2 regions of the Undibacterium sp. MH2W genome follow, and region 2 is predicted to be linked to the other one. Evidence: predicted binding sites of a transcription regulator. Region 2 holds the regulator's gene; the other holds the start of a gene.
What was found. Region 2 encodes FliA, which starts transcription of late flagellar genes. Its sites were predicted from a motif close to CTAAAGTTTNNNNNNNNNNNGCCGNTA; they were not measured.
Positions count from the first base shown of each region.

Region 1: the regulator FliA is predicted to act here: its motif matches at 5,614-5,640, upstream of ACO0K2_RS10845 (flagellin).

Region 1 covers NZ_JBMPPA010000004.1:63,438-73,932, forward strand. The annotation lists gene ACO0K2_RS10820 (methyltransferase domain-containing protein) at 1-909, opposite strand, end outside; gene ACO0K2_RS10825 (dTDP-4-dehydrorhamnose 3,5-epimerase family protein) at 906-1,469, opposite strand; gene rfbG (CDP-glucose 4,6-dehydratase) at 1,462-2,523, opposite strand; gene rfbF (glucose-1-phosphate cytidylyltransferase) at 2,520-3,293, opposite strand; gene ACO0K2_RS10840 (tetratricopeptide repeat protein) at 3,290-5,488, opposite strand; gene ACO0K2_RS10845 (flagellin) at 5,815-7,635, shown strand; gene ACO0K2_RS10850 (flagellar protein FlaG) at 7,719-8,114, shown strand; gene fliD (flagellar filament capping protein FliD) at 8,277-10,292, shown strand; gene fliS (flagellar export chaperone FliS) at 10,325-10,495, shown strand, end outside.
Region 2 covers NZ_JBMPPA010000003.1:60,375-70,869, reverse strand. The annotation lists gene flgB (flagellar basal body rod protein FlgB) at 1-63, opposite strand, end outside; gene flgA (flagellar basal body P-ring formation chaperone FlgA) at 241-951, shown strand; gene flgM (flagellar biosynthesis anti-sigma factor FlgM) at 1,057-1,374, shown strand; gene ACO0K2_RS08280 (flagella synthesis protein FlgN) at 1,376-1,867, shown strand; gene motD (flagellar motor protein MotD) at 2,064-2,849, opposite strand; gene ACO0K2_RS08270 (flagellar motor protein) at 2,860-3,600, opposite strand; gene ACO0K2_RS08265 (RNA polymerase sigma factor FliA) at 3,582-4,313, opposite strand; gene ACO0K2_RS08260 (MinD/ParA family ATP-binding protein) at 4,320-5,162, opposite strand; gene flhF (flagellar biosynthesis protein FlhF) at 5,155-6,417, opposite strand; gene flhA (flagellar biosynthesis protein FlhA) at 6,414-8,501, opposite strand; gene flhB (flagellar biosynthesis protein FlhB) at 8,498-9,649, opposite strand; gene ACO0K2_RS08240 (alpha/beta fold hydrolase) at 9,877-10,495, opposite strand, start outside.

The DNA of each region.
Region 1 (10,495 bases), on a different contig from region 2:
ATAGCGCAATACATCATATTTAATTTTTTCCGCTTTTTCCTGAAAACCAGTATAAAACGACACATCACTAATCCCGGCTTGATCTTCGACTGCTAACAGCTCCGCAACCGATTGTTGAATCATCTGCACACCGCTACTGGTTCGCTGTGCGAAAACTCGCAGACTACCACCATGGGTTGGCAACTCTTCGACATCAAAAACTGTTAATCCATTTGCTGCAAAAATACGCTGCACCGCTGTCAGTGAGAGGTAGGAATAATGCTCATGATAAGCAGTGTCAAACTGCAGGCCCTGCACCATTCTCAGTAAATGCGGAAATTCAAACGTTACAACGCCCGTTGGCTTTAATAAGGTCGTAAATCCAGCAACGAAATCGTTAATATCTGGCACATGTGCCAACACATTATTTGCCGCAATCAAGTCTGCCTGACGACCTTGATCGACCAAGGATTGCGCCAAAGCCTGTCCAAAAAAATCGGAAATAATCTCGATGCCACGATCTCTGGCAGCCGCAGCAGTACTGGCGGTCGGTTCAATACCATAGCATGGGATTGCAGCTCGCTTCACATACTGCAGCAGATAGCCATCATTGGCAGCGACCTCGACAACGCAGTGACGACTATGAAGACCAAAGCGCTCTTGCATTGCATTAACGTACTGTTCAGCATGTCGTAGCCAAGTACTAGAATAGGAACTAAAGTACGCGTAATCCTCGTCAAACAGTGATTCACGACCAGTAAAGTCCTCGGTCTGTACGAGCCAACAGTGATGACAAACTAAGAGACGAAGTGGCAACCACACTTCAGCAGCGTGAAGCTGGTTTGGCCTTAAATACGCATTGGATGGTGGCGCGGTACCCAAGTCGAGAAACGTATGATCTAACTGCGCTTGGCAATGTCTACATTTCACAGTGATACTCCTTCAAAATCTTTGGAAATCAAAGGATAACTTTGATCTCGTTGCGATAACTCGATAATCGGTAAGCGCCAAGGAATTTGTAGTACGGGATCATTGACACTAATACCTGCTTCGGCATGTTGTGCGTATGCTTCGCTATGACAGTACAGCATGTGAACATCGTCGGTTAGCGTTTGAAAACCATGCGCAAAACCCTGCGGTATGAGCAACGAGCGATGATTATCAGCCGACAGCACTTCTGCATGCCATTTCAAAAAAGTAGGCGATTCTCTCCGTAAATCCACCACAACATCCCACACCTCACCCTGCATACATGAAACCAGTTTTATTTCACTGTGCGGTGGCAATTGAAAATGCAAGCCGCGCGCTGTACCTCGTTTTTGTGTATAGGTATGATTCATTTGACGTAGTTGTCCAGACCAACCTGCTTGCGCTAATTCTTCATCACAAAACAAACGTTCCAAATAGCCACGATCATCACCGCGTGGCAATCGTTCCAATACTTTCAAGCCAACGAGTGGCGTCGGATAGATCTGAAATCGCTCACTCATCACACGCCTCAAACGCATCAACGTCCCGCAAACAAAGCTGATACGCGTCTTCACCATCTGCGAAGGCGCGATACCAATGGATTGTCTTTTCGACGGCCTGCAAAAGGCTGAAACGCGAAGCAATCCCAAGAGAGCCCTTTGCTTTCTCCACGTTCAGACTCAGCAATACTGCTTCATGCTCCCCCTCTAAAGTGGTCGCATAACGCACTTCACCTCGCTGATAGACACCCCTTGCGATTTCTATGACCCGCTGCACAGTGGCATTGGCATCTGCTGGAGGCCCAAAATTAAATGCGCCGGGCACAACCGTGTCGTTCATTAATGCTTGTGCAAGTACAACGTAAGCATTCACAGGCTCTAAGACATGTTGCCATGGTCTCACCGATGCAGGTCGACGAATATCAAGAACCTGCGCAGCACCCCATGCCCGTATCGCATCAGGAATAAGTCGATCAGCTGACCAATCACCGCCACCAATCACATTACCTGCGCGAGCACTCGCGATCCGTACACCCTGTTTTTGTAAAAATGCGTCGCGATAACTTGCAATCACAAGCTCGGAAGCCGCTTTACTGGCACTGTAAGGATCATACCCCCCCAACTCATCCGTTTCTTGAAACGGCCGACCATGTTCATTGTTACGATACACTTTATCTGTCGTGACCATGATAGCTGCTTTCACACTACTCAGATCTCGTAATGCATCGAGCACATGCACGGTTCCCATCACATTTGTTGCGAAAGTCGACACCGGTTGAGAATAACTCTCTCTAACCAAAGCCTGCGCTGCAAGATGAAAAACAATCTCAGGTTGTGCAGCCTGGATAATGCTTTTTAGTTGTCGTTGGTCTCTGATGTCACATACATGGTGCGTGACAAGTTGTTTAACAGAAGCAGCGTCAAACAAAGATGGGGTCGTTTCTGGCGCCAGCGCAATACCGGTGACGTGCGCGCCGAGGCGATGCAAATACATCGCCAGCCAGCTCCCCTTAAAGCCAGTATGTCCCGTCAAAACGACTTTCCGACCACGCCAAAATGTTTTGTCAGGCATCATTTCCAGGTTTTCCAAGGTGCTTTACCGGACTGCCATAACTCTTCTAACTGTGTTTTTTCTCGCAGCGTATCCATCGGCTGCCAGAAGCCGCTATGTTCAAACGCCATTAATTGATCACGTTGCGCAAGCGTCGCTAAAGGCTCTAACTCCCAACTCGTTGCGTCGTCTGCGATAAGGTCAATCACCTCAGGAGACAACACAAAATAACCACCATTAATCCAACCACCATCGCCACGCGGCTTTTCAATAAAGCCCCCTACTTTGTCACCATCTCTCAGTAAAGCACCATATCGCCCCGGTGGTAAAACAGCGGTGACCGTCGCTAATTTCCCATGTTCACGGTGATACGCAATCGACGCCGAAATATCGACATCCGACACACCGTCACCATAGGTGAAACAAAAAGCGTCTTCCCCCTTCAGGTAATTGGCAACACGTTTCAATCGCCCCCCGGTCATCGTATCCGCACCAGTATCAACCAGTGTCACTCTCCAAGGTTCAGCGTGCCGCTCGTGCACCTCCATTTGGTTATTGGCCAAATCAAACGTCACATCTGACATATGCAAAAAATAATTCGCAAAGTATTCTTTGATGATGTAACCCTTGTAGCCGCAGCAAATGACAAAGTCATTCACCCCATGTGCTGAATAACTCTTCATGATGTGCCACAACAAAGGGTAGCCTCCTACCTCAATCATTGGCTTTGGACGCAAGTGTGTTTCTTCAGAAATCCGTGTGCCCAAACCACCAGCGAGGATCACTGCCTTCATGATGTTTCCTTTGCGCAATAGATTTGCCACATTTGACGATAGGCGTTTTCAACGTCATGTGCAAATAATTTCTCATTCATCAGTGGTGAATTGGCTAATTCGGCCCGCATATTCTTCCGGAGATGTTGCAGAAGTTCCGTGTTATGCGCCAGCGTCAACACTTTTTCTGCGTACTCCATTTCGGAATACGCAATCCACTCTGGGTGTCCCGCCGCGCCCAAAATGCTTGAACCGATGCGGCCAACCGAAGGACGACTGGCCAAAGAAACGAAGGGGATTCCCATATATAGGGTTTCAATCAGTGTCGTCCCCGAATTATGCGGAAAACAATCTAGCCCAATATCAATTTTTTGCAATGGTACCCATGAAGGCGATGTATAAGCGATATCCAAGCGTGAGCGCTCGATACCATATTGCATAAATCTTTCCGCAACCGCATCCTGAATTTTAGGATCGCCGAAATCACTACTATTAATGACTAACCGTGAATGAGGCATCGCATCAAGAATCGCCGACCACACCCTAACCACTTTATGGGTAATGCGATTGGAACGGGATAAGGTCCCGAATGTGATGATGCCATCCTTCAAAAATGGCGACTCGGTCAGCTCTGGTGGGACGCCATAAGGGCGATACACGATTGAACTATTTTCAAGACACCAGAGTTTTTCAGAAAAAAGATGATCGCAATTTGTATTAGCAATGTGTCGATCTGTCAGATAGTAATCCACTGCCGTTAAGCCGGTTGTATAACCGAAATCTAACCAATGCAGTGACACTGGAGCGGGCTTTCTTGCCAAAACACCAAGTCTATTATTGCTTGAGTGACCACTAATATCGACCAAAATATCAATTTGATCCGATTTTATTTTTGCTGCGAGCTCTTCATCGCTCATACCCTTTGTGTCTACCCAGACATCAGCAGATGCCTTGTACAGCAGAGTAATGTCATCCTCTTTGGGTGGGTCGGAATAAGCAAAGACCTCGACTTGAGAGTGATCATGTCCCTCCATCAAAGGGAGGAGATGATATTTGCAGACTTGATTGTAAAATGCCTGCGATAGATAGCCGACCCGCAACCTTTTATTCGGATCTTTTACATTATTAAACTTTGTCCATGTGGAATGGAATGGCAATCCGAATCGTTGATTGAACTCTTGATAACCCCCATAAATGACCTCGGCAGACAAATCCGGATGATTATTGAGAACAAACAGCAAAGCACTATATATCTTGCGGCTATATTCAGACAGCGGATCTTTCTCAAGGGATAATGCTTGCATGTACGCATCAATAGACTTATCTAACTGATTTGCTTTTTGCAATACATTACCGTATGCCGCCCATATTCTAGGTTCATCACTACATACCGTCACTGCTCGTTCTGCCAAGATTGCAGCATCTTTGGTGCGACCAAGCGCAGTCAGGATATCGATGAGGCCCGCGAGTGCTTTGGAATTGTCAGGTGATAGTTCGAGCCCCTTCCGAAAGCATTCCTCAGCCAGTACCCATTGCTGCTCATTTGAATAGACATCGCCTAAATTGGTATAAAAATACGTCACGTTAGGATTCAACAAGATGGCATTTTTATAATGCTGGATCGCGTCGTTGTTTTTACCAAGACCATAAAACGCGTTTGCCATATTATTATGGGCGTTAGCAAGTCCAGGCTCTTTTTCAATAGCACGCCTCAAGTAGGTGATAGCCTTACTGTACTCTTCCAATCCATTGTATGCCGCCCCGAGATTGCCGAGAATTTTTGCATTTTCAGGCATGAGCGCGGCTGCCTCTTGTGCTGGCGCTAATGCATCATTAAAGCGCTGCTGTTCGATTCGGCTTATTGAAAGATAATCCCAAGAATAAGGATCCTTTGGACGGCATATAGTGAGCCAAACAGCCACTTGCTCAAGCAATTCAAACTGACGCTCCGAAATAAGTGCGTCTTCTAACTTATATGCGACATCAGCCTTGAACTTTGAAGGCAAATTGCCGCTAAAAGCATGTTGCAGGTGCTCAAATGCGCCAACGAAATTTTTAAGCTCTATCTCGATATCGACTAAAAAGTAATGCGCGTCTGGATTCAGTGGGAATTTTCTGATGATATCGATGCATTGTTCTTTTGCTTCATGAAATTCTCGTGCCTTTATATGAGCTTTCACTCTGCTAAGAGTTTTTGGAAGGCTATCGGATTTCACTATCACCACTCCTTCGTATCAATATTGTAGATTTTTTTTGAAAAATTGACTTCAATTAACATCATTGTATCGAACCGAGTTGCTTTTTAAGCGTGAAACAAAGGGAATATTAGACCGCAAATCCCCTAAAGTATTTAAAAATCGTGCCGTCAAGCGGAAAAAAATTAAAAACTTAAGCAAAAAAAATAATATTTATTTACAGAAATATCCTAAAACTTTTCAAGACTTGACCGTAACCCTAAACAACGGCGGTGCAACAGTCATCAGGACAGACCAAAGTTTGAGGCTAAACCCCGAATTAAATAACTTAGGCAAGGAGAATCAAAATGTCTTCATTCATCAATACCAATATCGCGTCGATGATCGCGCAAAACAACCTGACTGCGTCTCAATCGTCGTTACAAACTTCGATGCAACGTTTGTCTTCTGGTTTGCGTATCAACTCTGCTAAAGACGACGCTGCTGGCTTGGCGATTTCCCAACGTATGACTGCACAGCTCGATGGTCAAAACCAAGCTGCACGTAACGCCAATGACGGTATTTCCTTAGCGCAAACCGCTGAGGGCGACTTATCTCAAATCGGCTCCAACTTACAACGTATCCGTGACTTGGCTGTTCAAGCAGCTAACGGCACAAACAGTGCTTCTGACCGCGCTGCGCTGAACAACGAAGCAAGCCAATTGATCTCCGAGATCAACCGTGTTGCAAGCACTTCTAACTTCAACGGTGTGAATTTGCTCGACGGTACATTCTCTAATCAAAGCTTCCAAGTTGGTGCGAACGGTACTAGCAACGATCAAATTACTATCGGCGCCATTGCAAGTGCAAAATCGTCTGCATTAGGCGTAGGGTCAGCATCCTCCTATTCAGCAAACGTCGCTGGTGCAAGTGCAACAACAGACGCGATCGGCGCTGGTGCAATCTCAATTAACGGTGTGAGCATTGGCGCATCCAGCGCAGATGGCATCTCCTACAAAGACGCTGCAGGTAGCGCGATTGCAAAAGCAGCCGCAATCAATGCAGCAACTGGTAGCACTGGCGTATCCGCAACGATTAATGCAACATCCGTTGCAGGTACTGCACTTACTGCAATCGGTAGTGGCGGTTTAGCATCCATTGCTGCTGGTACAATCAAAATCAACGGCGTTGACATCGGCGCAATCGCAAGCGTTGGTTCGGGTGGTTCCGTGACAGATCGTGGCGCTCAAATTACAGCTGCGATCAACTCTAAAACAACACAAACTGGCGTTACAGCTGCTTACGACACAACAACTGGTGCTGTTTCCTTGACAGCTGCTGATGGTCGTAACATCACAATTGACAAGACTGCAAGTGCTGCTGCAACGAACGCTGCGACTGGTTTGACTGCTGGTGTAACAACATCCGCCGCATCCACATCGACAACATCTGCGCAGATCAGCCTGACTTCGACAAGTTCAAAAGGCATTCAAATCGCGAATGGCTCCCAAACTTCCGTGGCAGGTGCAGCTGCAACATCGTCGACTGGTCTTGCAACAGGCGACTTGCAAATCAACGGTGTTGATATTGGCTCCGTGGCAAGTGGTGCAACCGCAGCTATCTCAGGTCAAAATATTGCTGATGCAATTAATGGTCTGACCAGCAAAACAGGCGTTACTGCAACTGCTGACTCATCGGGCGTCTTGACTTTGACTTCATTGACAAACTCGAACGTCGTCATCGCAGGCTCTACAAACGGTCTCGCAAGTTCTGGTCTGACAGCAGGTACAACAAATGCTGGCTCATCAACAGCATCAGGTGCAACAGCTGTTGGTCTGACCTTGGGAACGACGAAAGCTTCGCAAACTGTGGGCGCAGGGTTATCCTCGCTTGATTTAACCAGTGCGTCAGGTGCCACATCAGCATTAGCAACAATCGATGCTGCTCTGGCTTCAGTCAACAGCTCACGTGCGTCTTTGGGTGCGTTCCAAAACCGCTTTACTTCTGCTGTTACAAGCTTGCAAACTTCACAAACAAACTTAGCAGCATCTCGTAGCCGTATTCAAGATGCCGACTTTGCTTCTGAAACTGCAAACATGACACGTGCACAGGTATTGCAACAAGCTGGTACTGCGATTTTGGCGCAAGCTAACTCACAACCAAGCGGTGTTCTCGCCCTGTTACGTTAATTATTTGGCTAGTACGCCACTGACGTAGAACATTCCCCCGATCAGCCACTGGTCGGGGGAATATCACATTGAAGGACTAGATCATGGACATCCCTTCTATCGGAAGCGCAACATCTCCAGGATTGATCACACCTGATAAATCGACGGTTGCAACGACAGCGCCCGCCTCGTCCACGGCGACGACAGCAAGCACGAATGCAGCCCCATCACAAGCACCAGTTGCAGCGACCACACCGGAAGCGAAGAAAAACACAGACCCTGCTCAGCTAGATAAAGCGGTCAACGATATCAACAAGTCGCTCCAAGATCGCGGACGAGATGTACGATTTAGCATCGATCAAAGCTCAAAACGCGTCGTTGTTAAAATTGTCGAGCAAGGCACAAATAAAGTACTACGCCAGATTCCAACTGAACAAGCACTTGAAATCTCACAATCTTTGGATAAATTACAAGGATTGATCATTAAGCAGGAAGCTTGAGTCTGGTGAGAGTAGGATAAAAGACCTATTTGCCGCAGTCATTGGCATTACCGTTAGATTTTTTGTATCTCATTTTTAAAATAGCGGGGAAATACCCCTCTGTCATGCAAATTGGTTCACCGCCAGATTTGATACAGTTAGGGCTAGCAAAGGAGAACTATTGTGTCCGTATCATCAATCGGCGTCGCTTCAGGATTACCTCTGGATAGCATTATCAGTAAATTAATGGCTATTGAGAGTCAACCATTGACTGCGATTCAACAAAAGCAAACGAGTTACAATGCTGACGTGACCGCCTATGGCGCACTCAGCGGTGTGATTAGTGCTTTTCAAAGTTCCCTCACGACCCTCAGCAGCCCTTCAACTTTTAATAATTTAACTGCTACATCAGGTGACAGTTCTATTGCAAGCGCAACCACGACGAGCGTGGCCACTGCAGGCACGTATAACGTTAACGTGACCCAGCTAGCCCAAGGTCAATCCATATCCAGTGCAGGCCAAACGTCAGCGACGAGTACCATTGGTTCAGGCCAAAGCACTACCCTAACATTTCAATTTGGCACCATCAGCGGTGGAACTTCGAGCAACGGTGTGTACACTGGCGCAACATTCACTCAGGATGCCACCCAGGCGACAGGATCTATCACGATAGATAGTAGCAATAATTCATTGCAAGGTATCCGCGACGCCATTAATAATGCAAACGTCGGCGTCAAAGCCTCGATCATCGGTGACGGTAGCGCGACACCTTATCACCTTGTGCTCGCATCAACTAGCACAGGTGCTACCTCAAGCATGAAAATCAGTGTGAGTGGTGATTCAACGTTGCAGAATTTACTGTCTACTGATCCGGCAGGCACTCAGAATTTCAAAGAAATCAACGCAGGACAAAGTGCAAATCTGACAATCAACGGTATCGCCGTGACGAGTACGACAAATAATATCAGCTCCTCCATTCAAGGCGTAACGCTGAAGTTGGGTAAAGTAGGAACGACCACCGTCAGTGTTGCTGCCAATACCGCAGCTGTAACGACGGCCGTCAATTCTTTTGTCACAGCTTACAACAATATCAACAGCACCATCTCTCAGCTTACGTCGTACAACTCAACGACCAAAGCGGCAGGTGCATTGCTCGGCGATCCAACGGTAAGCACTGTGCAAGATCAACTCAGAAGTACATTAAGTAACGCTGTGAATGGTCTTGGTGGGCAATTCACTTACCTCGCACAAATTGGCATCACTTTTCAAAAGGATGGCTCTCTCGCGGCAGACGCAACCAAGCTTCAAACCGCGTTATCCAATAACTTTACCGATGTAGGGGGATTGTTTGCGGCAGTGGGCCAATCGACAGACAGTTTGACCAGACAAGTAGGCTCAACAGCGAATACGCAAGCTGGAAACTATGCACTTAACATCACCCAAGTGGCGACGCAAGGGTATTTGGTTGGCAATACCAACTTGAATAGTGCTCAGACGACGATTGCTTCGGGGACAGCGATCAACGTCACGCTAGACGGGATCACCGCCGCCGTTAACTTACCCGCGGGTAGCTATAATGCAACTCAATTGGCGTCGATGATTCAGTCGTCTATCAACGGCACATCGAATTTTTCAGGTGGCGGCTTATCGGTAGCTGCGTCGATTGATAGTAATGGATTCCTCAATTTAACCTCCGGTAGCTATGGCAGCAAATCTGTCGTGAGTCTAGCAAACGGTACAGGAACGACGATCTCCGCTTTAACTGGAACATCTTCTGCAGGTTTTGTTGGGAAAGACGTTGCAGGTACTTTAAATGGTGTCTCAGGCACAGGAAACGGACAGATTCTTACTGGCGCAAGTGGCAGCGCATCCGATGGGTTACAAGTCATCGTCAATGGTGGAGCCACAGGTGCTCGCGGCACCGTGTATTTCTCCCAGGGCTTTGCTTACAAGCTCAACAATGTCGTCAATAACGTCATTGGCACAGGCGGATTAATTCCCAATGCGATTGCCGGCTTCAACAGTACGTTAAAAGATCTGCAAAAACAAACAGACACATTAAACGCCCAGTTAACAGCAAAACAAACCGCACTAGAAGCACAATATAGCGCGTTGGATACGTTGGTTGCCAGTATGCAGTCGCAGTCAAGCTATTTGACGTCGCAGCTTGGTATTCTGAACGGCACCACCAATAAATAAGTTATTTACCAGTCACTCGTGAAGGACTACATATGTTTGGATCATCAAAACTATACGGCGCAAATGCTTACACCAAAATAGGTCAAGAGACCGGTGTGATGGCGGCCGATCCGCACAAACTGATCGTGATGCTCTTTGATGGCGCAATTATCGCAATTGGAAATGCGATACAGCAAATGAAAAACAAAGAGATCGCAAGCAAA
Region 2 (10,495 bases):
CTGCCCGCGAACTGACAACGCAGTCTGTTGAAACCGCAAGAGATCATCAAGCTTACTCATCACTACACCTCCCTGCTCCGTTTGTTCAGTTGAAACTTCTCTGTTCATTACATGTTAGGCGAGAAGTAGGTCATTCAATCCAACAAGCAAAGGTGAGAAACACCCCTTATTTACGCATTCAAACAAAAACTGAGCGCCTAAAATGAGTGCATCGATTCGTTATAGCGATGAAAGCTCACCATGAAATTCTTTGTCCATTCTGTCCTCACCGCCCTCGCATCACTGGCGCTCGCGGGCATCACGAACGCTGCTGAAGTATCAGGCACCACGCAGGAACACGAGAAAATCAGACAGGTAGCGACCGAATTCCTTTTGCAAACGTCGACCGCTCAGCCGGGGGACGCTGAAATCTCAGTCGGCCCAATCGACACCCGATTAACGCTAGCATCGTGTCAGGCGCTCGTCCCGTTTTTGCCACCCGGCAGCAAAGCATGGGGAAAAACTACCGTTGGCGTTCGTTGCACGGCTCCTGTTGCTTGGACAGTGTATTTGAGAGCCAATGTCCAAATTACGGCTGATTATTATGTTGCTGCCCATTCGTTGAGCAAAGGACAAGTCCTCGCCATCGATGATCTCAGTAAAATAAAAGGCGAAATCTCTAACCTTCCGGTGGGTTTCATTAGCAACCCAGACCAAGCGATCGGCAAAGCGATCCAAAACTCCGTTTCGTCCGGAACGCTATTACGAATGGATGCGCTCAAGAGCCCAGCAGTTGTGCAGCAAGGTCAATCCGTACGAGTTGTGAGCATTGGCAACGGTTTCCAGGTAGCAACAGACGCGCAAGCAATCACAAATGCCTCAGAGGGACAAATTGCCAAAGCGCGAACAGCAAGTGGTGTCACACTCAGCGGAGTCGCAAAAGCGGGCGGAATTATAGAAATCAGTAACTAAATGGCAATGGTGGAAATTTTTTCGCTAGCAAAATTAAAGTTTAAAAATACCGAGCCGATAACTGGACTGAAGAAGTAGATAATTCCCACTATCGAGGGTATCGCTGTGAAAATTGATGACACACTAAATAAAACCGCTGCAGCACCTGCACTGACAAATCCCCAGTCAGCGCGGGCCGATACAGCGCAAGAAGCACCTGTAGCAACACCCGCAGCACCAAGCACGACTGTGCAGCTTTCGCCACTCTCGACGCAACTCCAAGCGTTACAGAGTACGCAAGCAAGCAGTTCTGTTTTCGCGACAAAAAAAGTCGAGGAAATTAAACTGGCGATCTCAGAGGGTCGATTCCAGGTTAATTCCGAAAAGGTTGCTGATGGTTTGCTTGAATCCGTAAAAGATTTGATCAACTCCAGAAAACGCTAACATGTTCCAACCTACTGTGCAAAATTTGTCCATAGAGCAATGCCTGTCTGACGAAGTTACTGCGATGAGTGAGCTTGCAAGCTTGCTTAAAAAAGAGCAAGCAGCGCTGGCAAGCAACGACATTGAAGCACTAGGTATCACTACTGCAGGTAAAACCGAACTTCTCCGCACCATTGCTGGCTTAGAAAAAATCAGATCGAGTAAACTTGTTGCGCTTGGATTCAATGGAAAACCGGAGGGAATGCAAAGTTATTTCTCTCAACATCCAACCGAAACAGCTCAAAGCAGTGTTTTATGGGAGAAACTGTTGTCCATCTCCGAGCAAGCAAAAGAAGATAACCGCACGAATGGCTTGCTGATCAACCGCCGCTTAAGTCATAACCAGGCAGCACTGACCGTGTTAGGACATGGAAGCAGCACGGGTTCTCTTTATGGCCCAACCGGACAGACGACCATCAGTGCAGGATCGATGAAGGGTATGATCCCACGTTAATTGAAAAACGCTAGCGTTAAAAAAGATGAAAAAAAGACCCACGAGTGGGTCTTTTTTGTTGGCGATGTTGGTATGGTCGCTCTTGTTGACGCTGTGAGCATTAAAACTCACAAGAACTAATAATGTAACAAGCAAATAACTGCCAAAAAGAAAAGCGCTTCATTTCGATCTCAACAATCTACAAAACGAGAAGAACTCAGTTAACACTTTGTTTGTCTGGCGAGACCGGAACATCAATGACAGGCTCTGGCAGCACCGCCAAAACAGTAACAGAAACGCGACGGTTACGAGCACGACCTTCCGGGGTTTCATTTGAAGCAACAGGTTGCTTTGCTCCTTGCCCAACAGCAGTGACTCTATTTTCATCAACGCCATTTTCCGTTAACAATCGAGCAACTGTACTCGCTCGACCCGCTGACAACTCCCAGTTCGACGGGAAAATGGAGTTCTTTATTGGAAGATTGTCCGTATAACCTTCGACTTGGATCGCGTGGTTATCCAACTTCAACACAGAGGCGATCGCGGTTAAAGCTTGAATGGAATCAGGACTCAGCTTCGCCTCCCCCGTGGGGAAAAGAAGACTGGCATTAATTTCGATAGTCACGCCTCGACTCGTCTGCGTCACGCGTACCTTCCCCTCCCTCACGAGAGGCTCGAGCACAGCCATGATGTCTTTGGCCACTTCGGTCATTTTTGCACGTTCTTTGCGCAACCCCTCACTCGCACGCTGTTTGACCAACGGCAAAGGTGTCAGCTTCACTACGTCGTCATTAACCGCACTCGTCAGGGCTGGCGAATTTGTTTTGACATTACTAAAGGCGCCGGTCAGCGAGCTGGATAAAACACGGTATTTGCCCTCATTGAGCGAGGAAATAGCATACATGACAACGAAAAATGCAAAGAGTAAGGTAATGAAATCAGCATAGGACACAAGCCAACGCTCATGGTTATCCGGCTCTTCGTGGTATTTTCTGCGTGCCATGGTGAATCAACTAGCCTTTGTGATTAGCAACGCGCTCTTCAACGACACGGGGGCTATCTCCCAGCGCAATGCTGTAGAAAATGTCCGCAAGCATCTCTCGGCGAACGATCTCTTTCGCGATGATTTCTTTTAACTTATAGCTGACTGGCAAGAAAAGTAAGTTTGCCAATCCCACGCCATAAATCGTCGCAACAAATGCCACAGCGATCCCGCCACCCAGCTTGGCTGGATCGGAAAGGTTTTCCATCACATGGATCAGACCCAAGACCGCACCCAAAATCCCAATCGTCGGCGAATACCCCCCAGCCGACTCCCAGATCTTTGCCGCCTGTCGTTGCTCCATTTCATAGAGACTAATATCCACATCGAGGATGTCCTTCAGTCGCAATGGATCGACACCATCGATCACTAAGCGCAACCCTTTGCTAATAAAAGGATCTTTTGCGGTATCCATGTATCGCTCAAGGCTCAAAAAACCCTCCCGACGAGCAACAACACTCCATACGAGTGCATCTTGGACATTTTTACGGCTGTTATCAGGTGGTTCAGACACGATCCACCGCAGCATATTGAGGCCGCGTCGGAAGGTGCTCATGCGGCTTTGCAATAAGACGGCACCCAGCGTGCCAATAAAGACAATGACGAAAGCAGCTGGCTGGAGCAGAGAACTAAGACTCCCTCCTTCCATTAATTGGCCGACGATAATGCCGACCATGACCAGTAAAAATCCCGCTAGGCTAGCCCAGTCCACGCCTTCTCCCTTAAAAACACCCTGAGTCTCGCCACGGCCTGACTATGTAACTGAGAAACGCGGGACTCAGAAACACCCATCACAGCCCCAATTTCTTTGAGATTCAACTCTTGCTCATAGTACAAACCCATGAGCAACTTTTCTCTCTCGGGCAAGCTATCAATAGCCCCAATGACAGCGTCGCGGAAGTCTTCGTTCAGCAAATCCTGCAGGGGGTCGCCAGAGCTATCTGAACAATAATGATCGAGAAAATGCTCTTTGGTATCTGCGTCGTGAAAATCTTCGTAGTAGACCAACTGGTGACCACCATTGTCACCAAGCATATCTTGGTACTCACCCAGCGATAATTTTAGGGATTTCGCGACTTCCGTTTCGGTCGGTGGTCGTCCAAGCTTTTGCTGAAGCACATTCATTGCTGCCTCAATTTTGCGCATATTTTGACGAACACCTCTGGGCAACCAGTCGGTGTTGCGCAATTCGTCCAACATGGCGCCGCGAATACGCTGAACAGCGTATGTCTCAAATTGCGCACCATGGGTGTCTTCATAACGATTCACAGCGTCAAGCAGACCAATCATGCCCGCTTGCACAAGATCATCCACCTCGACGCTAGGAGGCAAGCGCGCTTTCAACTGGTAAGCCAGACGCTTAACCAGTGGCGCGTGCTCCCTCAGGAGAAAATTTTTATCTGATTTTCCGCTCGCGGTGTACATAGTAAATTAAATTCCGAGACCAACACCAAGCTCAGGCACACCCTCAAAAGACATCACAGAACGCGCTGACTCAGCCAGCTGCGTTGCCAAACGAGAAAAAGCAACCGAAGCACGTGCCTTTGGAAAGGCATCAATCACCGATTGCCCTAAGGTGGCAGCCTTTCTGACGTGATCGTCTTCTGGTACAAATCCAATATAGTTCAAAGGTACAGCAAGATAGCGACTCGCGGCCTGCGCCATGTTTGTATAGATCAACATTGCCTCCTTCTCAGACACCCCGGAAACCAGAATACTAAAAGAACGACGACCAAGCCTTCCACTCATCCGCTTTATCATGCCATAAGCATTTTTTATTGCTGCCGGATCTGAAGACACCTGGATCACTAACTCACTATGATCGAGGGCAGAAAGCGGAAAAGCATTGTTATCATCGATATTGACGTCAACGACAACCAAATCGGCCCGCTGCGCAACAATATCAAAAATCTTCGACAACTGCCTCCCTGTTTCTGGGGACATCTCCGACAACGCACTTGCTTTTTGTGACAACATCGCCACTGACAAGCCAGCAGCCACCATTTTGATAGCCTCTCGCATTGTACGCTGTTGTCTCGCTACATCCAATAAGCTGATGTCATTTTGCGCACATAACCACGCTCCGATGCTGCTTGGCGTGGATCTAGCATCCAACATCGTGATCTTTTGCCCCTGTCTTGCTAATGACACGCCGAGATTGACCAGCATGGCACTTTTTTCTTCATCCTTGAGTGCAGACAAAAAAGTAAATACGCGTGGCTTCGGCGCTGCCAACATGCGCCGCAATCCTTCTGCCTGATCGATATTAGCCAAAGGACACCTCCCGAGAGGCTGATGCAGTGACATTAGCTGCGGCGGACATCAACAGCGGCAACTCATCATCCAAGTATTTAAACGCAGCAGTCTCCCGCTTGAGTTTAAATGCACGATCAATCAAATACTGCTTGTTGGCGACATGCAAATCCTCAGGCACGCGCTGACCACTCGCAACGTAGTACAACGTCAATTTCTGACGAATGGCGATATCAAGCGCCCCACCAATTGTTGCGGCCTCATCCAATTTGGTCAAAATACAGCCAGCCAAACCCGTACCTTGGTACGCCCGCACAACTTCGCTCAGCGTTTCACCAGTTGAAGTAGCGTTCAGGCACAAAAGACGCTTCACGCCCGTGTCGGCTCCAGACAACATGGCAACTTGATCTGTTACCATTTTATCGCGCTGACTGACGCCTACAGTATCAATCAAAACGGTATGCTTATTTTTGAGCTCGGACAAGGCAATACGCAAATCGCTTTCATCTTTGACGGCGTGCACCATGACGCCGAGGATTTTTCCGTAAATCCGTAATTGCTCATATCCACCGATACGGTAACCGTCAGTGGTGATTAACGCTAATTTGGATGGGCCATGCCGCATGACACAACGGGCGGCCAATTTTGCCGTGGTCGTAGTTTTACCAACACCGGTAGGACCCACTAGGGCGTAGACACCGCCTTTTTCCAATATTTCGTTTTCGTTATCGATAGAAGACAAGTTACGTGCCAAAATCGTTTTAATCCATTCGATACCATTCTGAACTGTCTCGTTCTCTGGCATTTTGGCTACCATAAATCGCGACAAACTCGCGCTCAAGCCCGTTGCCAACATCTCCCTCAACACCTCCGCTTTTTGAGGCTGACGTTGCTGCGTGTTGGTCCACGATAACTCCGCCAATTGCGATTCAAGCATGCTACGCATCGAACGAATTTCGCTCATCACATCAGACATTTCGTTTGCACGCATCAACTCTGGTGCTGATCGTGGCTGCGCAAACGAGGGCGACTCAAATCCCTTATTTTCAGTACGGAAAGGAGGTGTAATGATCGGTGCCTCGGGGACAAACTGGGGTGCCTGCTTGGGCGCCGCTGACGGAGGAATCGCATTAACAGCTTCACCCTCCATAGCAAGAATTTCGACTTTACCGTCCACATTACGGTTCGACAAAATAACCGCATCAGCACCTAAAGCCTCTCTCAGCATGCGAAGCGCCTCGCGCGACGTTTTGGCAGTAAATTTTCTTACGTTCATGACTGACCTCCAACAAGACTGGTGACTTTAATCGTTTTTGTTTCTGGTAATTCTGCGTGCGACAGCACTTTCAATTGCGGCAAAGTGCGGCGTAAGAAGCGGGATAACAAGGCGCGCAACGGTGCTGGTACTAACAACACTGGTGTTACCCCCATCTGTTCCTGATGTTTGGTCGCAATATCGGCTTGGGTCGATAAGGTATCAGCGAGCCCTGGCTCAATACCCGAGCCGTCAGCGCCACCGGTATTGAGCGCTTGCATCAACAGGCGCTCTAAGCGACTGTCGAGCGTCATCACGGTTAACTCGTTTGTGCCAGGGAAAATCTGCTGAACAATCGCCCGACCGAGCACGATACGAACGCGTGCCGTCAACTCATTTGGATCCTGGGTATGCAATGCATGTTCAGACAATGCCTCGATAATCGAACGCATATCGCGGATATGCACACCTTCGACCAGCAGGTTTTGCAACACTTTTTGCAACGTCGATAAAGGCAACAATTTTGGAATAAGGTCCTCGACCATTTTTGGCATTTCTTTCGCCAAATGATCCAGTAACAGTTGTACCTCTTGGCGACCTAACAACTCTGCTGCGTGGGTCGTAATAACGTGATTCAGATGCGTTGCAATCACCGTACTCGAATCAACAACGGTGTAACCCATTGTCTGCGCCTGCTCTTTCATGCCTGCATCAATCCAGACTGCTGGCAATCCAAATGCAGGATCCGTGGTCGCTGGACCGGGCAAAGGCCCAGCAACCATGCCGGGATTAATCGCAAGAAACTGTCCGTTCATTGCTTCGCCAACACCCACCTCGACGCCTTTGAGCGCGATTCGATAGGCCGATGGTTTCAGTTCAAGGTTGTCACGAATATGCACAGGTGGCGACAGGAATCCCACTTCTTGCGCAAACTTCTTACGCACACCTTTAATGCGACGTAACAACTCCCCACCTTGCGCCTTATCGACCAATGGAATCAATCGATAACCCACTTCCAGACCCAGCGTATCCACAGGCAATACATCCTGCCATGTCGCCTCTTCCATCTCTGCTGCTGGAGCCGGTGGCGCCTCTTGCTTGACTGGTTCTTGTGCTGCCACCTCGATACGTTTGCGCACCATATAACCAGCGCCACCCAAAGCAGACGCGAGGAGCACAAAAGCAATATGTGGCATCCCTGGAATAATGCCCATGCCACCAATAATGGCGGCCGTAATAAACATCACCTGAGGTTTAGCAAAAAGCTGACCAATCAATTGACCACTAATATCCTGATCACTCGCAACACGCGACACAACTACACCAGCGGCAGTCGAAATAATCAACGAAGGAATCTGCGCAACAAGACCATCACCAATGGCCAACAAAGTGTAGTTTTTTAACGCATCTGCAAAGTCGAGGTCATGCTGCACCATACCAACAACCAAACCGCCGACGATATTGATCACTGTAACCATAATGCCGGCAACAGCATCCCCTCGCACGTATTTACTCGCACCATCCATTGCGCCATAAAATTCAGCTTCTTGTGCGACTTCAGTACGACGACGACGCGCTTCTTGTTCTGCAATTAATCCGGCATTTAAATCGGCATCAATCGCCATTTGCTTACCTGGCATCGCATCCAACGCAAAACGTGCACCAACTTCAGCGATACGTCCTGCACCTTTCGTCACAACGGTGAAGTTAATGATTGTTAAGATGACGAAAACGACGATACCAACAGCGTAGTTACCACCAATCAGAAAGTGACCAAACGCCTCAATCACTTTACCTGCCGCGTCTGGACCAGTATGTCCTTCTGTGAGTACCACACGTGTTGACGCCACATTCAACGACAACCGCAGCATCGTACTGACCAACAACACGGTTGGAAAAACCATAAAATCAAGCGGCTTTACGGTGTACAAACTCGTCAGCAAAACGATGACAGCAATCGCAATATTGAAACTAAAAAAGATATCCAGAACAAATGCCGGGAGCGGCAAAATCATCATGGATAACATCAAAATAATCAGCAACGGCGCAGCCAATGCGCGACCATTGAGCCCGTTTAACCAGAGTGGTAGTTTCAGGCTGTTCATTCATTCACTCCTTGTTGATTATTTGGATCTAATTCTTTTGGTACTGGTAATTCACGTGGCACGTCTGGTCTGATGCCGCCATTGCTGCGGAAAGTCCGTAATTGATAAACGTAGGCTAAGACTTCAGCAACAGCACCATATAAGGCCTCTGGAATTTCATCACCGAGATCGGTGTGCTTATACAAAGCACGGGCCAGAGGTGGCGCCTCTAACATTGGTACGTTGTTTTCTTTGGCGAGTTCACGAATTTTTGCCGCGACTTCATCAGCACCTTTCGCAACAACGGTAGGAGCACGATTGCCTCCTTCGTTGTATTTCAGCGCAACCGCAAAGTGAGTCGGGTTCGTAACAACAACGTCCGCAGTTGGCACTTGCGCCATCATTCGACGACGAGCCATTTCACGCTGCTGCTGACGAATCTTGGCTTTGATTTGAGGATTACCGTTCGCTTCTTTTGACTCTTGAATTAATTCTTGGCGAGTCATTTTGAGCTTATTCGCGTATTGCCACATTTGGTAGGGCGCATCGATCGCGGCGATAGCAACCAATGCGCCGACAATATAAATAAAACACATCAATAACATCCGGCCGACGTGCGGAATACTGTTCGAGAGATCCTCAAGCGCAAGACCAAAAATGGCTTCCTTTTGATGAGAAACCACGATCCACGCAACAATACCAACCAGGATCGTCTTCACAACCGCTTTCAATAATTCAACCAATGCCCGCACTGAAATCATGTTACCTAGTCCCGAAATGGGATTCAGTCGTCCAAAATTTGGCTCCAAGGCCTTTGCACTGAATAACCATCCTCCAATCAGGACTGGCGAACCAAGCGCCACGATAACCAACACGCCAGCGATAGGCGCAAAGGTAATCACAACACTCAATAAATGCGACGCAATTTGCGTAATCAACAGATTGAAATCAAAGGCAGCTTCTCGCTCAAAACTCAGGCCTGCAACGAGATTTTGCTGTAATTGCGAGACCATATTGCCACCCATCGCCCAGAAAGCACCGCCTGCTGCAAACAAAATGGCGCAGGTAGACAGCTCGCGAGAACGCGGCACATCCCCCTCTTCGCGCGCCTGCTCAAGGCGCTTCGACGAGGCCGGTTCGGTTTTTTCGAGATCGCTTTCTTCGGCCATTGCCGACTCCTGTCATTTCCACAAAGCAATAATTGCTTTATCTACGCAACTACACAGGTGTCATTATTGAATATCGGAAGAGACTTAGATGCGACGAATAAGGGAGTAAATACCCGTTTGTTTAACGGTAGAGCGATGCTCGACAGGAAATGTCGGCAAGTGTTGGCAGCCTATCTTGCGATAACAAGCAAGAAGAAACACCCTGCCACATGACGAAAGGAGGAAAATTAACCCTGCTCGGCGCTGATCGCATCAGCCAATAGGGGCCAGACTGCTTGGTGAGATCGCCGAAACCAATCAATATGACCGAGCGTTTTCAACCCGAACTTCGCGGGATCGATTGAATTCACTTGCTTTGGCGCGTGGGGAAAGGTCGACATCAGATCATCGACCGTACCTGCGTTAGCAATGTCATCATCCGTTGCATAGAAAACACTGATTGGCATACGAACTTCATCATGAAAATCACGCGCTTTGTGGTGCCGAACCGCGTTTGTGGCATATTTGCCTGCAGAACACCATTCACCCCACTGCTGGGCAACCGCAGAAGGAAGATTCTCTCCTAAACCAATCGCCGCAGTCGGGCCATAGCCAAAGAGCTTGATCCCAATCGGAACAAATAAATGCAGCCCAAAACGGGCCTTTAAGGCAAATGCCGGACGCATACGAGAAAACCATCCTGTCGAAGTTGAGACGCCGACGACACGCGCAATTTTTGCGTGATTAGGCATGAGCCCCATCATCTGCCCACCAGCGCTATGCCCCACTAAAATCACCTTCTCTCTCGCAGTACGATGAAGTAAATGTTCCAATGCAGCAACTTGATCAAGTTGCCCCCAATCTGCA